One region of the Allobosea sp. GW822-FHT05A11 genome, then DNA from elsewhere that is predicted to be linked to it. Evidence: predicted binding sites of a transcription regulator. Region 1 holds the regulator's gene; the other holds the start of a gene.
What was found. The regulator LexA, encoded in region 1, represses DNA repair genes until DNA is damaged. The targets are predictions, from matches to a motif close to TGTTCNNNNTGTGTTCNG.

Region 1 (8,152 bases):
GTCGCTGGCCAGAAGCAAGGCTATCTCGCCATCGCGCCGCCATTTGGCGTGCGCATCGTTGGCGTTTTGGATCAGCTCGATCAGGAACCGGCCGTGGTAGTCCGCTATGATGTGCTGCGACAGGCTCTGATTCTGCTTGTGGACCGAATCGTAATATTCGCCGGTTTCATCGATCGTCCCCAGAAACCCTTTGATCTTGCGATCCGCGACTCGCGCGATGTGCTCACGCGGGGTTAGGGAAGGGTGCGTGGAAGGCCTTTCTTCGAAGGCGGCATCGGTCAATGCTGCGGATGAAATCGGCCGTTCCTCCTAGATCGAAGCCTAGCGCCACACGTGCCCAGGTTGCACGTCACGGTCAATGATTCTGATTTGCTGGATAGGATCCGCGTCTGGTCGATCCCGGATTGGCGATATGAAGAAGCCGGGGTGCGCACGGAATCGACAGTGAATAGTTTGGCTTGAGTTGGATCCTGAGAGGCAAGCATTGCACGGGATCGAAGTAAAATAATCAGATAACATATTGTCTCGATCTCGGGCCTGCATATGGTGCTCGCCGCCGGCACGATCTTCTGGCTGGTCCGGGCGCTGCTGGTCCTGTCGCAGACGGTGGCGCTGCATTGGCAGGTCAAGAAGATCGCGGCGGCAGCGGCGATGCTCGGCGCGACCGCCTATTGCATCTTTTCCGGGAGCGATGTCGCGACCGAGCGCTCGCTCATCATGACGCTGGTCATGCTCGGCGCGATCCTTGTCGACCGCGCCGCGCTCAGCATGCGCAATCTCGCGCTCGCAGCGATGATCGTGCTGCTGCGCGAGCCGGAGGCCTTGCTCGGGCCGAGCTTCCAGATGTCCTTCGGTGCGGTCGCGGCGCTGATCGCCTTCGCGGAACGCTGGGAAGGGCGAAGCCGCACCGAGCCGCCGCGCGTGTTGCCCTGGCCGCTCGGAGCCGTTTGGACGGCGGCGCTCGGCATCCTCGTCACCACCATGCTGGCGACGGCCGCGACAGCCCCCTTCGGAGCCTATCACTTCCAGACCTTCAATCCCTTCGGCCTGCTCGGCAACGCCATGGCGCTGCCCTTCGTCTCGCTCTTCGTCATGCCGGCGGCGGTGTTCGGCGTGCTCGCCTATCCGTTCGGGCTGGACTGGCCGGCCTGGGCCTTGATGGGGCTCGCCTCCGACGTCGTCCTCAAGGTGGCGCATTGGGTCGCGGCCATCGACCATTCCACCGTGACGGTGGCGGCTTTCGGCTCAGGCGTGCTGGCTGGCTTCGCGCTAACGCTTCTTTGGCTGACGCTCTGGACCACGGCCTGGCGTTGGCTTGCGGCCCTGCCGCTGATCCTCGGCGTCGCGTTCGCCGGAAAGCCGGAGCGGCCGGAGATCCTGATCGAGCGCGACGGCTCCGGGCTGGCGGTGCGCGGTCCCGATGGCCGCCTCGCCATCGCGGGCAAGCCCAGCCGCTTCGTCCTGCAGCAATGGCTCGCCGCCGATGGCGACAGCCGCTCGCCCAACGATCCCAGCTTGCGCGCCGGCATCGCCTGCGACCGGCTGGCATGCGTTGCGCAGACCGCCGACAAGCGCACAATCTCCTATACGCGCGAGCGACTCGCCATCATCGAGGATTGCCAGCGCGCCGACCTCGTCGTCACCGCCGTCCCCTGGGGCGGCACCTGCAAGGCCAGGCTGGTCGAGCGCATGATGCTATCGCGCGACGGCGCGACCTCGCTCTACCGGACGGCGTCGGGATGGAGCAGCCATATCGCGGAGCAGTCCGACAGTGAGCGGCCCTGGAGCCGCCGGCGCGAGCGGCGCCTGACGGAGCCAGGCACGCGTCCCACCAATCAGTCGGTCACCGCACAGCCCGCACCGGCCGCCGATAACGAAGCCGAGGCCGACACCGAACGCCTTCAGTAGCGCCGCATCAGATTGACCAGCCGGCCCTGGATCTTGACCCGGTCGGGGCCGAGCACGCGGGTCTCGTAGGCCGGGTTCGCCGCTTCGAGCGCGATCGAGGAGCCGCGCTTGCGCAGGCGCTTCAGCGTCGCTTCCTCGTCATCGATCAGTGCCACGACGATGTCGCCGGTATTGGCCGTGTCCTGCCTGCGGATGACGACGGTGTCTCCATCGAGAATGCCGGCCTCGACCATCGAATCACCGCGCACTTCCAGCGCGTAATGCTCGCCGGAGCCGAGCATGTCCGGCGGCAGCGAGACGGTGTGGCTGCGGCTCTGGATCGCCGAGATCGGCGTACCCGCCGCGATGCGGCCCATCACCGGGATGGCGATGGAATGCCGGCTGTCGTCCTCGGCAGGGCGCGGCTTGGCCATGCTGGGCTGTGAGCCCAGGCCGCCCTGGACGATGGCCGGGCTGAAGCGGGGCCGCGCCTGAGGCGCGCCGAGCCCGTCCGGCATCTTGATGACTTCGAGCGCGCGCGCCCGGTTCGGCAGGCGGCGGATGAAGCCGCGCTCCTCCAGGGCCATGATCAGGCGGTGAATGCCGGATTTCGAGCGCAGGTCGAGCGCATCCTTCATCTCGTCGAAGGAGGGCGGCACGCCACTCTCGCGCAAGCGTTCCTGGATGAAGCGCAGGAGTTCGTGTTGCTTGCGTGTCAGCATGGTCGCCGCCAGCCCCTCAATGCGCAGATTCGAAACAAAGCACGAACACCATACGCGTTCTGCTTGTGTTCCGCAAGCCGCTACCGCAAGGGCAGGATGCGGCAGGCCTCGCCTTTCTTCGCGGGAGCGGCATGGGCGGGCCGAATCGTCAGGGCCTGCGCCCGCGCCAATGTTCCCAGCATCGAGGAATCCTGCCGGTCGAAGGGCGTCGCCACCCAGCCTTCCGGCGTCAGCGTGAGCTCCGAGCGCAGGTAATCCTCGCGCTCGTCGTTACCGGGCATGTCGCGGCCGAGAATGGCGGGGATGCTGCGGTCGCGATCGGCATCCGCTATGCCGAGCAGCGCCTCGATCAAGGGCAGCACGAAGAGATGGCCGCAGACGATTGAGGAGACCGGATTGCCGGGCAACCCAACCACGACCATCCGGCCGAGGCGCCCGGTCATCATCGGTTTGCCCGGCCGCATTGCGATCTTCCAGAAGCCGAGGGCCATGCCGGCGCGCGTCAATGCCTCCTGCACGAGGTCATGCGCGCCGACGGAGGCACCGCCCAGCGTGATCAGCACATCGGCATCGGCCTCGCGGGCTTGCGCGATCTTGCTGGCGAGATCGGCATGGTCGTCGCGGGCGATGCCGAGATCGATGACAGTGCCACCAGCCTTCTCGACCAAAGCGGCGAGCGAGAACGAGTTCGAGGCGACGATCTGGTCGCGGCCGACCGGCTCGCCCGGCGCCACCAGTTCGTCTCCGGTGGCGAGAATCGCCACCCGAGGCTTCCGCCGGACAGGCAAAGTCGGATGCCCCATCGCAGCGGCAAGGCCGAGCGCGGCACTGTCGAGCACGCGCCCGGCTTGCAGCAGCACGTTGCCTTCGTGGAAATCGAGCCCCGCGGCGCGCAGGAACTTGCCCTTCGCCGGCGGCACGCGGACCTGAATCACCGGGCCGCCGACGCCGTCGGCATCCTCCTGCATCAGGACGGTGTCGGCACCTTCAGGCATCGGCGCGCCGGTAAAGATGCGGACGGCCTGTCCCGGCCCGACCGATCCATCGAAGGCCCGGCCGGCAGCGGATTCGCCGATGACAGTGAGCGAAACGCCTTCCGCCATCTCGTCGCCGCGCACGGCATAGCCATCCATGGCCGAATTGGCGAAGGGCGGTTGCGTCCTGAGCGCCTTGACCTCGCCGGCGAGCACCCGCCAGGCGCATTGCGCCAGCGGTAGGGTTTCCGCCCCGGTCGGCCCCGGAATGCTGTCGAGCAGCGCCTTGCGCGCGACGGGGACCGGGGTGAGCGCCATCAGCTAGCTTTCGCCTCGTAATCGCCGGACTGGCCGCCGGATTTGTGCAGCAGGCGGATGTTCTCGATCCGCATCGCCCGGTCGACGGCCTTGACCATGTCGTAGACGGTGAGACAGGCGACGGAGACGGCAGTGAGTGCCTCCATCTCGACGCCGGTCTGGCCCTTCATCTTCACCTCCGCGCGCACCCGCACGCCCGGCAGGGCCTCGTCGATCGCGAGATCGACGGCGATCTTGCTGAGCAGCAGCGGGTGGCAGAGCGGGATCAATTCATGCGTACGCTTCGCCGCCATGATGCCGGCGAGGCGCGCGGTGCCGAGCACGTCGCCCTTCTTGGCGTTGCCGTCGCGCACGATCGCGATCGTCTCCGGCGCCATCACCACCTGGCCCTCGGCGGTCGCCATGCGGGTCGTCTCGGCCTTGCCGCCGACATCGACCATATGCGCCTGGCCTTGCGCGTCGAGATGGCTGAGCCGGCTCACGCCGCGACGGCCTTGCCGGTCAGCAGCGCCTGCGTCGCGGCGGTGACGTCGGCCTGCCGCATCAGGCTCTCGCCGACGAGGAAGCTGTTGACGCCGATCGGATTGAGCCGGGCGATGTCCTCATGCGTGAAGATGCCGCTTTCGCTGATGACGATCCGATCAACCGGCACGCGCGGCGCCAGTCGCTCGGTGACCGCAAGATCGACATTGAAGCTGCGCAGGTCGCGGTTATTGATGCCGAGCAGGCGGCTTTCGAGCTTGAGCGCCCGGTCGAGCTCGGCATCGTCATGGACCTCGACGAGGACATCCATGCCGAGTTCGCGCGCGGTCTCGTTCAGCGCCCTGGCGGTGGCGTCGTCGACACCGGCCATGATGATCAGGATGCAGTCGGCGCCCCAGGAGCGGGCCTCGTAGACCTGATAAGGCTCGTAGAGGAAATCCTTGCGCAAGGCGGGCAGGCCTGCGGCCTCGCGCGCCTGCGTCAGGAACTCCGGCCGCCCCTGGAAGGAGGGCGCATCGGTCAGGACGGAGAGGCAGGCCGCGCCGCCGGCCGCATAGGCGCGGGCGAGCGAAGGCGGGTCGAAATCGGCGCGGATCAAGCCCTTGGAGGGGCTCGCCTTCTTGATCTCGGCGATCAGAGCCGGCGTGCCCTGAGCGAGCTTGTTTGCGAGCGCGTCAGCAAAGCCGCGCGGCTTGCCGGCCGCACGTGCCCGGCGCTCGATCTCGGCTTGCGGCACCGCGGCCTTGGCTGCCGCGATCTCCTGGCGTTTATAGGCTTCGATCGTCGCGAGGATGTCGGTCATGCCGGCCTCACGCGTTCGAGGCTTTGACGAGCGCGGCGAGCGTCGCCTTGGCCTTGCCGGAATCGAGCGCGGCCGTCGCCTGGGCGAAGCCGTCCTTCAAATCCCGGGCCTTGCCGGCGACGAGCAGCGCCGCAGCCGCATTGAAGGCGGCGATGTCGCGGAAGCCGGTCTTTTCGCCGGCGAGCACGGCGTTGAGCGCCGCCGCGTTCTCCTCCGGCGTGCCGCCGCGCAGGACTTCGGGCTTTGCAGGTTCAAGGCCGACATCGGTGGGGCTGATGGAGAAGCTTTCGATCTTCCCGTTCTCCAGCGAGACGACACGGGTCGGGCCTGTCGTGGTGATCTCGTCGAGCCCATCCGAGCCGTGCACGGCCCAGACGCGGGTCGAGCCGAAGGAGGCGAGCACCTTGACCATCGGCTCCAGCCAGGTCTCGGAGAAGGCACCGATGAGCTGGCGCTTGGCGCCGGCCGGGTTGGAAAGCGGGCCGAGCAGGTTGAAGATCGTGCGCGTGCCGAGCTCGGTGCGCACCGGCGCGACATGGCGCATCGAGGCATGATGCGTCGGCGCGAACATGAAGCCGACGCCGGCCTCGCGGATACAATGCTCGGTCGCAGCCGGATCAAGCCCGACCTTGACGCCGAGCGCGGTCAGCACGTCGGCGGCCCCGGAGCGCGAGGAGGCGGCGCGGTTGCCGTGCTTGGCGACCGGCACGCCGCAGGCCGCGGTGATGATCGAGGCCAGCGTCGAGACATTGTAGGAGCCGGAGGAATCGCCGCCGGTGCCGACGATGTCGATCGCCTCCGGCGGGGCCTTGACGGTGAGCATCTTGCCGCGCATCGCGCTGGCGGCACCGGCGATCTCGTCGATCGTCTCGCCGCGCACGCGCAGCGCCATCAGGAAGGCGGCCGATTGCGCGTTGGTGACCCCGCCCGAGAGGATGGTGTCGAAGGCGTCGCGCGCTTCCTCGCGCGAGAGCGTCGCGCCGGTCGCCACCTTGGCGATGAAGGGTTTGAAATCGTCCATGGGAACTCTGCGGAATCAGGCTGAAGGGGTCAGGGCGGAGGCTTCGCGTTCGCTCTGCCACCGCTCCGCGAGGTCGAGGAAATTCCGCAGGATCGTCGCGCCATGCTCGGAAGCGATGCTCTCCGGATGGAACTGGACGCCGTGGACCGGCAGCTCCCGGTGCGAGAGCGCCATGATCAGGCCGTCATCGCTCTCCGCCTCGATCTCGAAGACATCGGGGCAGGAGGCTCGCTCGACCACGAGCGAGTGATAGCGCGTCGCCTGCAGCGGTCCGTTGATGCCGCGAAACAGCCCGCGCGCCCGGTGGCGGATCGGCGAGACCTTGCCATGCATCGGCAGGGGCACACGCACCACCTCGCCGCCGAAGGCCTGTCCCATCGCCTGCAGGCCGAGGCAGACGCCGAAGATCGGCTTCTTCCCCGCGCCTTCGCGGATCAGGTTCAGGCAGATTCCGGCTTCATTGGGCGTGCAGGGGCCGGGCGAGAGCACGATCGCGTCGTGGTCGCCGGCAAGCGCCTCGTCGACGGTGAGCGCATCGTTACGCCAGACATCGACCTCGGCGCCCAGCCCACCGATGAGGTGGACCAGGTTCCAGGTGAAGCTGTCGTAGTTGTCGATCAACAGAACGCGCATGGCCGGACCCGTGAATACGGCTTGAGGTCATGCACGTTCGGGGGCGGGGTGGTCAAGTTTCGCGCGGCCGAATGACCGGGCGATTCCTCCTCACCCTCGCGCGCTGCGCGGCATGCCCGCCGTGCGCGGCTGCGCCAGCCCCGGCGCGGTCTCGACGCCGAGCGTCGGCAGGGCAAGCGTGCGCTGCCCTCTGAAATCGACATGGCAGACGATCAGCCCGCGCTCCTCGATATAGCTGAGCACGCGGCGCGCGCGGCTCGGCGAGGCGCTGCCATAGATCTCCGCGAGCTCGGCATCGCTGGGGCAGGGCCGGCCCTCGATGGCGGTACGGGCGATGAAGAGGAAGAGCCCCTGCAGGTCTTCCGGCAACGTGCCGGACGCCGCCACAGCCGCCTGCCAGCCATCGCTCGTCGCGATGCTGTCGCTGACGCCGGCCCGCGCCACGGCGAGCCTGCGGCGGAACTCTTCGAGGCTGAGTTGCGTGCGGCCGAGCCGGCGCATCCGGCAACGTACGGTGAAGTCCTGGTAGAGCACCGCGACCTGGCGCGAGCGCGCCTCGGGATCGGCCATCAATTCGCGCAGGATCTCGACCATGATCGCCTCGCGCTCGGCCGGCTCCAGCTCGATCTCGGGTTCCGGCTCCGCCTGCGGGGCAGGGCGATAGTTCTCGATTCGGCGCAGCACCTCGGTCGGATCGGGCTTGGGACGCGGCGCGGGGCGCACCGGACGGGCCATCGGCAGCGGTTCGTCCTCGCCGCGCGTGAAGATCAGCTTGCCGGCCTCCTCCGGCGCCTGCTCCGGCAGCGGCATCAGGCCCGGCGCGCCACCGCGATCGACCGAGGAGACCGCGCCGATCCGGATCGGCAGCGGGCGCTTCGACAGGGCGGGGCCGAGCGCGACGAACTGGCCGCGTTCGAGATCGCGGAACATCTCGGCCTGACGGCGGTCCATGCCGAGCAGGTCGGCGGCGCGGGCCATGTCGATATCGAGGAAGGTGCGGCCCATCAGGAAGTTCGAGGCTTCCGCTGCGACGTTCTTGGCAAGCTTGGCAAGGCGCTGCGTCGCGATCACGCCGGCAAGGCCGCGCTTGCGGCCGCGGCACATCAGGTTGGTCATGGCGCCCAATGAGAGCCGGCGCGCCTCGTCGGAGGCCTCGCCCGCCATCACCGGCGCGAAGAGCTGCGCTTCGTCGACCACGATCAGCATCGGGAACCAGAGCGAGCGGTCGACATCGAAGAGCCCGCCGAGGAAGGCGGCGGTGGCGCGCAACTGCTCGTCGGCTTCGAGATTTTCGAGATTGAGCACCACCGAG
Region 2 (8,152 bases), on a different contig from region 1:
GTCGAGAGCGGCGCCAGGCTGTTCTACCGCAAGCCAGAGGACAACACCTGGGGCATCCTCAATGTCCGCGAAGCCTTCGCCAACGAGCACCCGGCTTTGGTGAAGAAGGTGCTGGCGGCCTACGAGGAAGCGCGCGCCTATGCGCTCGCCAATCCGGCCGAGGTCAAGAAGGTGCTGGTCGACGCCACCAAGCTCTCCGACGCCGTAATCGAGCGCCAGCTCACCCGTACGGAGCTGACCCATTCCAGCATCGGCCAGGCCCAGATCGACGGCATCACCGCCGCCGGCATCGCGCTGAAGGATGCCGGCGTGCTGCCGGCCTCGACCGATGTGAAGGCCGCGGTCGACGCGCTGCTCGACCGGCGCTTCGCGGCGACCAACTGACGGCATAAGCCCAAGGCGATGAGCGTCCTGGAGATCGCAAATGCCCTGGACGAGCCGGAGCGGCGTCCTGCCGCCCCGCGCCGCTCCTACGGGCTCGCGATCGCCGGCTTCGTCCTGCCGATCGTGCTGGCCATCCTCTGGGAATGGCTCGTCGCTGCCGGGATCGCCAACGGGCGCTTGATGCCGCCGCCGAGCGTCGTTGGGCGCACGCTCTGGGGCCTCGCCGCCTCGGGCGAACTCCTGACCCATGCCGGGGCGACGCTCTGGCGGGTGGGGGCGGGCTTCGGCCTCGGCGCGCTCGCCGGCACGGTGTTCGGTGCAGTGACGGGCGCGCTGCCCGTCGCCCGCAGCCTGCTCGATCCGACCTTGCAGGCGCTGCGCGCGATCCCCTCGATCGCCTGGGTGCCGCTCTTCATTCTCTGGTTCGGTATCTTCGAGGCTTCGAAGGTGGCGCTGATCGCGGCCGGTGTCTTCTTCCCGGTCTATCTCGGTGTCGCCGCGGCGATCCAGGGCATCGACCGCAAGATCGTCGAGGTCGGCCGCGTCTTCCGCCTCTCGCGCCTCGCCATGGTCAGGCGCGTGCTCCTGCCGGCGATCCTGCCGGACTGGATCGTCGCGCTGCGCTCCGGGCTGGGCCTCGGCTTCATGTTCGTGGTCGCGGCCGAGATCATGGGGGCGAGCGAGGGGTTGGGTTATCTACTCGTGGACGGCCAGCAGCTCGGCCGCCCCGACTCCATCATCGCGGCCATCATCAGCTTCGCCGTGCTCGGCAAGCTGGCGGACGGCCTGCTCGTCGCCATCACGCGGCCCTTCCTCGCCTGGCAGGATACGGCGCGCGACAAGCTCTGAAGGCTGAACCCCGTGCTGAGTTTCGACCGGCTGTCCAAAACCTATGCCGACGGCACGCATGCGCTGGCATCGATCGCGCTCGATGTCGGGCGCGGCGAGATCGTCGCGCTGCTCGGCGGCTCCGGCTGCGGCAAGACCACCCTGCTGCGCCTCATTGCCGGGCTCGACCGGCCGAGCGAGGGCGCGATCCGCCTCGACGGCGAGGCGATTGCCGAGCCGCGCGCCGATGTCGGCGTCATCTTCCAGGAGCCGCGGCTCTTCCCCTGGCTCAGCGTTGCCGAGAATGTCGGCTTCGGCCTGTCGCATCTCTCGGCCTTCGAGCGCGAGGGGCTGGTGACCAATGCGCTCGTCCGCGTCGGCCTCGCCGGCCATGAGAAGCGCTGGCCGCGCGAATTGTCCGGCGGCCAGCAACAGCGCGTCGCCATCGCGCGCGCCCTCGTGACCCGGCCGAAGCTCCTGCTGATGGACGAGCCCTTCTCGGCGCTCGACGCCACGACGCGGGCGAGCCTGCACGGCCACTTGCTGGCGCTCTGGCAGGAGAGCCGCCCGACCGTGGTCATGGTCACGCATGATGTCGAGGAAGCGGTGACGCTGGCCGACCGCATCGTCGTGATGCAGCCCAAGCCCGGTCGCATCTTCGACGAGCTCGACAACCCGCTCGCCCGTCCGCGCGACCGGCTTTCGCCGGCCTTCGAGGCGGCGAAGCGCGAGGCCCTGCGCGCGCTCGACCGCTCGCTGCGCGACGAGGCCCCGCATCAGGAGAAGGCGGCCGAGACCGCGGGCATGTGGTGGTAGCCGGACCGGATCGCATCGGCCGGGCTGGCACGCAGCCCTGCTTTCAGCCTATCAGCCGCATAAGCGATCTTCAGGACGAACGAGAGGCTCGAATTCCATGGACGTCACCGCACTGCGTGCCTTGCAGGCCCCCCTCAAGGATGAATACCGGACCAACCCCGAGGCGGCGGTCATTACGCTCAAGGCCCATGGCCAGCTCGACGACCAGCACATCGCCTGCAAGGTCGAGACCGGCCGTGCCATCGCGCTCGCAGGCCTCCATCCGGCCACGGGCGGCTCCGGCGCCGAGCTCTGCTCCGGCGACATGCTGCTGGAGGCGCTGGTCGCCTGCGCCGGCGTGACGCTGAAGGCGGTCGCGACGGCGCTCGAGATCGATCTCAGGAAGGGCGTGGTCCGCGCCGAGGGCGATCTCGATTTCCGCGGCACGCTCGGTGTCGCCAGGGACGCGGCCGTCGGCTTCAAGGCGATCCGCCTCTCCTTCGACGTCGAGACCGATGCGCCGCAGGAGAAGCTCGACACGCTGCTCAAGCTCACTGAGCGCTATTGCGTGGTCTTCCAGACGCTGAACGTGAAGCCCGAGCTGTCGGCTACCCTGGAACGCAACGCTTCCTGACGCGAACCGGGAAGCGCGCGGAAGCAGGATGGGTCGGGAGGAGCTAGAACTCCTCCCAGCCTGTGCTGCCGTTGCGGGCATTGGCCGCGCGCTCCACGGTCTTGGCAGGGGCGGGGCGTCGCGATTGCTGGAAGGCCGCTTCGGCGAGCTGGCGCAACCGGTCCGGCTCCGACGCTGCCGGGCGGGCAGGGATAGGCGCGCGCGATGCCGAGGTCTGGCCCTGATCGATCTTGAAGGTCGCGACCAGTCCGTTGAGCTGCTCGATCCGGCCGGAGAGCGCGTTGGCCGAGGCTGCGCTCTGCTCGGACAAGGCCGCGTTCTGCTGGGTCATCTCGTCGAGATGGGCGACCGCCTGGCTCATCTCGTCGATGCCGTTGGCCTGCTCGCCCGACGCCGCCGAGATGTCGGCGATCGTCGCCGCCACCTTCTGCGAGGCGGCGAGGATGCGGCTGAGCTGGTCGCCGGCCTGACGCACCAGCTTGACGCCCTCGCCGACCTCGACATTGGACGAGGAGATCAGCCCGGAGATGTCCTTGGCCGCCTCGCTCGAGCGCTGCGCCAGGGTGCGCACCTCCGAGGCGACGACGGCGAAGCCCTTGCCGGCATCGCCGGCGCGGGCCGCCTCGACCGCGGCGTTGAGCGCCAGCAGGTTGGTCTGGAAGGCGATGTCGTCGATCACCCGGATGATGTCGGAGATCTTCTGCGAGGCGCTCTCGATCCTGGCCATGGCATCGACCGCCTGGCCGGCAATAGTGCCGCCGCTCTCGGCCGCCTGCATCGCCTCGTCGGCGATCCGGGCGGCATCCTTCGAGGCCTGGGCCGAGGCCTTGACCGAGGCTGCGAGCTCCTCGGTCGTGGCGGCGGTCTCCTCCAGCGAGGAGGCCTGCTCCTCGGTGCGCTTCGACAGATCGTCGGCGCCCATATTGATCTCGCGGGCGGCGAGGCCGACATCGGCCGAGGTCGTCTGGATCGTCGCCACCGTGTCCGAGAGGCGATCCACCGTCTCGTTGAAGTCGTCGCGCAGCTTGGCATAGGCGGCGGGCATGTCCGCTTCGATGCGGTGGCGCAGATCGCCCTCCGAAAGGGCGGCAAGCCCCTTGGCGAGCGCTTCGACGACCCGTTCCAGCTCCTGAGCCTGCTCCATCTGCTCGCGCGCCGCCGCTTGTCGCTGTGCCTCTGTCTGGCGGCGGGTTTCACCCATCAATTCGGCCTGCGCGGCAGCATCCTGTTCCAGCCGGATCTTCTCGATGGATGCATGGTGCAGCACCTCGACGGCGTTGGCCATGGCGCCGAACTCGCGGTCGCCGCCGAAAGCGGGAACGGGCGTGTCCAGATCACCTTGAGCGAGCCGCTTCAGAGCCGCGCTCAAGGTCGCGAGCGGCTTCATCATGCGACGTACGAGCCAGAACAGCAGGCCCGCCGCGACGGCCGCGATCGCCAGGCCGGCAATGATGTTGGCGCGGATCATCTCGCCGATGACGGCCAGGAATTCCTCCTGCTTGATGCCGACATAGAGAATGCCGATCACGTTGCCGTCCGATTTCTGGATGATCGGCTCGTAGATCGTGAAATAGGGCACGCCGAGAATGTCGGCTGCGCCGGAATAGGTGCGTTTCTCCTTGAAGACGGCATCATGGGCCGGGCCCTGTGCCAGCTTGGTGCCGACGGCCCGCGTGCCGTCCGGCTTCATGACGTTGGTCGTCACCCGGGTATCGCCCATGAAGACCGTGGCGGTACCGCCGGAAAGCTCCTTCACCTTGTCGACCGCGGCGAAGTTGCCGTTTACGCTTTCACCGCCGAAAATGAGTTTGCCACCCTCGAATCTGGGCTCGCCCTTGGCAAGAAGGATATCCCGCAGAAGGTTGATGTTGACCATCAGGCTCGACTGGGCCCGTTCCCGCATCGCCTTCTCGGCCGCGCGAAGGGACACCGCGACCGAGGCTGCCACGGCAACGCCGACGATCAATACGGCCAATATCGCCAGACGTGTCGCGATCGGAAGTCGCAGAAAAGGCAGTTTCAGCATGAAGGGCCATCTCTCGGGAAAAACGACGCGGTATGGCAGCTATGGAGTGCACGCCGCCGGCAACGCATAGGTTTAGGCTGCAGGCGTGGTCGAGATGCCTAGTCCAGGCCGGCATTCGATCGTATTGAGTGCTGATAGCGCCTGAATTTCTTCCAGATAATGCTTAAAACTGTTCTAATGCCGCAACGGGCGGGCCGCCCGGGCATGAACGCGTACTTTCGCTATGGCCGGCCGAGCAGCGCAGCTTCCGCATCGCAAGTGCAGAAATGAAAAGCGCAGGAAGCGTTTGCGGTGACGGCAGGCGTGAAGGCGCCGGTGCCTACTCGGCAGCGCGTTTCAGCTCCAGCCCCTTGGCGAAGGGCAGCTTCGGCTCGCTCTTCTCGTCGTCGAATTCGAGCGCGCCGATCCTCTCGGCGCGGCTCGTCACCTTGCCGGCCGAGGTCTTGATCTGGCCGACATCGTCCTGTGCCTGCCGGAAATGATTGTCGAGCTTGTCGACGCGCTCGCCGAGCCGGCGCACGTCGTCGAGCAGCTTGCCGACTTCGGTCTGGATCACCTGCGCCTCTTCCCGCATCCGCGCATCGCGAACCAGCGACTGCATCAGCTGGATCGCCAGCGCCAGGAGCGAGGGCGAGACGATCATGATGCGCGCCCGGTGCGCCCGCTGCACGACATCGTCGAAATGCTCGTGCAGATCGGCATAGATCGATTCCGAGGGGACGAAGAGCAGGGCGATATCCTGCGTCTCGCCGGGCAGGAAATAGCGCTCGGCGATATCCTTCACATGCACGCCGACATCGCTGCGCACGCGCTGGCCGGCCGTCTTCTTCGCGTCGTCGCCGCGCGCCTCGCGCAGCAGCGTGAAGCTCTCCAGCGGGAACTTGGCGTCGATGACGAGGCCGCGCCCGTCGCCGGGCAGGGTGACGAGGCAGTCCGGCCGCTTGCCGTTGGAAAGCTGTGGCTGGAAGGCGAAGAAGGCGGCTGGCAGCCCGTCGCGGATGATCGCTTCCATCCGGCCCTGGCCATAGGCGCCGCGCGCCTGCTTGTTGGCGAGCACGTCGCGGAGCGTCACGACCTCGGAGGTGAGGTCGGTCAGGTTCTTCTGGGCGCTGTCGATCACCGCCAGCCGCTCCTGCAGCTTGCTGAGGCTTTCGGTGGTCTGGCGGACATTCTGCTCGAGACCTTGGCCGACCTTGTGGCTCAGGCCGTCCATCCGGTCGGCGACGAGGCGGGCGAGATCGCCCTGCCGGGTCGACAGGATTTCGGCCATCGACTGCATCCGGCCGGCGAGCTCGGCCTGCTGGCGGTTCATCTCGGCGACCTTGTCGTCCATTTCGCGGGCGCGCTCAGTCGCCATCGCTGCCTCGATCGCGCGGCTCCGGCCGCCACGCCAGCCGGCGATCACCGCCATCAGCAGCAGGGCGAGGCTCAGGGCCCCGAAGCCCAGCGCGGCCTCGGCCCATGTCACCGGGCGTTCCAGCAGGGTGAAGGCGATCTCGTTCATGCGCGGGAGCCTAGCCGATTCGACAGGGAATTGCGAACGAAAGCGGAACAGTTTGACCGCTCCTCCACAAATGCTTATGTCCCGGGCTCAACAGCTCTTTCTCCTTGGAATCCCATGTCCGTTCGCCCGCTCGTCATCCTGCCCGACGCCCAGCTTCGCCTCGTCTCGAAGCCGGTCGAGGCCGTTACGCCCGAGATCAGGACGCTGGTCGCGGACATGTTCGAGACGATGTACGACGCGCCCGGCATCGGGCTCGCGGCGATCCAGATCGGCGTGCCGCTGCGCGTGGTGACGATCGACCTGTCGAAGCCCGAGACGAAGGAGGGCGAGGAGCCCGAGCCGAAGAAGCCGCAGGTCTTCATCAACCCGGAGGTCATCTGGTCCTCGGACGAATTCAGCGCCTACGAGGAAGGTTGCCTCTCGATCCCGGAATATTACGAGGAGGTCGAGCGTCCGGCCGAGGTCAAGGTCCGCTACATGGATCTCGACGGCAAGACCCATGAGATCGCGGCCGATGGCTTGCTCTCGACCTGCCTGCAGCACGAAATCGACCATCTCGATGGCGTGCTCTTCATCGACCACATCTCGCGGCTGAAGCGCGAGCGCGTCACCAAGAAATTCGCCAAGGCAGCCAAGCGCGAACGGGCTGCGTAGCGAGCGGTCGTATCCGAGCCCTCGTCCTGAGGAGCCGCGGTACGCGGCGTCTCGGAGGGTGCTTCAGGAGACGACTGGATCATCCCTTGGGACGCAGCCCCTGGCTGCTCCTCAGGATGAGGGCTGTTCTATTCTTCCCGGTGTCGAGCCGGGCCAAGGTAAGGTCGAGCGTATGAGCTTGCGCGTCATCTTCATGGGCACGCCGGATTTTGCCGTGCCGGTGCTGACCGAGATCGTAGGCCAGGGGCATGAGGTCGTCTCCTGCTACACCCGCCCCCCGGCGCAGGCTGGCCGCGGCCTCGAAACGAAGCCTTCGCCGGTGCACCGTGCCGCCGAGCGTTTCGGCATCCCGGTCTTCACGCCCAAGACGCTGAAGACGCCGGAGCAGGCCGAGATCATCGCCTCGCATCAGGCCGATGTCGCCGTCGTCGTCGCCTATGGCATGATCCTGCCCCAGGCGATCCTCGATCTGCCCGAGCTCGGCTGCCTTAATCTCCATGCCTCGCTGCTGCCGCGCTGGCGCGGCGCCGCCCCGATCCAGCGTGCGATCATGGCGGGCGATGCCGAGAGCGGCGTCTGTGTGATGAAGATGGAAGCAGGGCTCGATACCGGCCCCGTCGCCATGGTCGAGAGCCTCGCCATCGGCCCGGACATGACCGCCGGCGAATTGCATGACCGGCTCAGCCCCCTCGGCGCCGATCTGATGGTGCGCGCGCTCGCTGCGCTCGGGCGCGGCGGCCTGCAGTTCACGCCGCAGCCGGAAGAGGGTGTGACCTATGCGAGCAAGATCGCGAATGCCGAGGCGAAGCTGAGCTGGACCCTGCCGGCGCAGCAGGTCCACGACCTCGTGCGCGGCCTCTCGCCCTTCCCGGGCGCCTTCGCCGAGATCGATCTCGGCAAGGGGCCGGAGCGCCTGAAGATCCTGCGCACGGCCCGGGCCGGCGGCGCGGCCGAGCCCGGCACGCTGCTCGACGACGAGGGCAGTGTCGCCTGCGCCGTCGGGGCGGTGAAGCTGCTTCAGGTCCAGCGCGCCGGCAAGGCGCCGATGAGCGGGGCCGAGTTCCTGCGCGGCGCCCGGCTCGGAGCCGGCGACAAGCTTTGAATGAGCAGGCCATTGTCCGAAAACCGCTTCGCACTTTTCGGTAGCCAGCTCTGATGCCGCGCTACAAGCTCGTCATCGAGTACGACGGCACGCCGTTCTCGGGCTGGCAGCGCCAGCTCAACGGCCCGTCCGTGCAGCAGAGCGTCGAGGAGGCGGTGGAAGCGTTCTGCGGTCATCCCGTCCGCTTGCATTGCGCCGGCCGGACCGATGCCGGCGTCCACGCCA

Region 2: AC1RLU_RS12495 (DNA recombination protein RmuC) is a predicted target of LexA. The motif match lies at 6,204-6,221, and genes of this name have one in related genera.

What each region holds. Positions count from the first base shown of each region.
Region 1 covers NZ_JBXAMI010000002.1:108,910-117,061, reverse strand. Annotated here, with positions in the region: gene AC1RLU_RS05990 (protein NO VEIN domain-containing protein) at 1-282, opposite strand, end outside; gene AC1RLU_RS05985 (ComEC/Rec2 family competence protein) at 520-1,908, shown strand; gene lexA (transcriptional repressor LexA) at 1,902-2,609, opposite strand; gene AC1RLU_RS05975 (molybdopterin molybdotransferase MoeA) at 2,690-3,901, opposite strand; gene moaC (cyclic pyranopterin monophosphate synthase MoaC) at 3,901-4,383, opposite strand; gene trpC (indole-3-glycerol phosphate synthase TrpC) at 4,380-5,186, opposite strand; gene trpD (anthranilate phosphoribosyltransferase) at 5,194-6,207, opposite strand; gene AC1RLU_RS05955 (anthranilate synthase component II) at 6,223-6,840, opposite strand; gene AC1RLU_RS05950 (helicase HerA domain-containing protein) at 6,931-8,152, opposite strand, start outside.
Region 2 covers NZ_JBXAMI010000003.1:615,383-623,534, reverse strand. Annotated here, with positions in the region: gene AC1RLU_RS12520 (aliphatic sulfonate ABC transporter substrate-binding protein) at 1-384, shown strand, start outside; gene AC1RLU_RS12515 (ABC transporter permease) at 403-1,233, shown strand; gene AC1RLU_RS12510 (ABC transporter ATP-binding protein) at 1,246-2,028, shown strand; gene AC1RLU_RS12505 (OsmC family protein) at 2,126-2,641, shown strand; gene AC1RLU_RS12500 (methyl-accepting chemotaxis protein) at 2,685-4,667, opposite strand; gene AC1RLU_RS12495 (DNA recombination protein RmuC) at 4,987-6,171, opposite strand; gene def (peptide deformylase) at 6,286-6,825, shown strand; gene fmt (methionyl-tRNA formyltransferase) at 6,998-7,927, shown strand; gene truA (tRNA pseudouridine(38-40) synthase TruA) at 7,981-8,152, shown strand, end outside.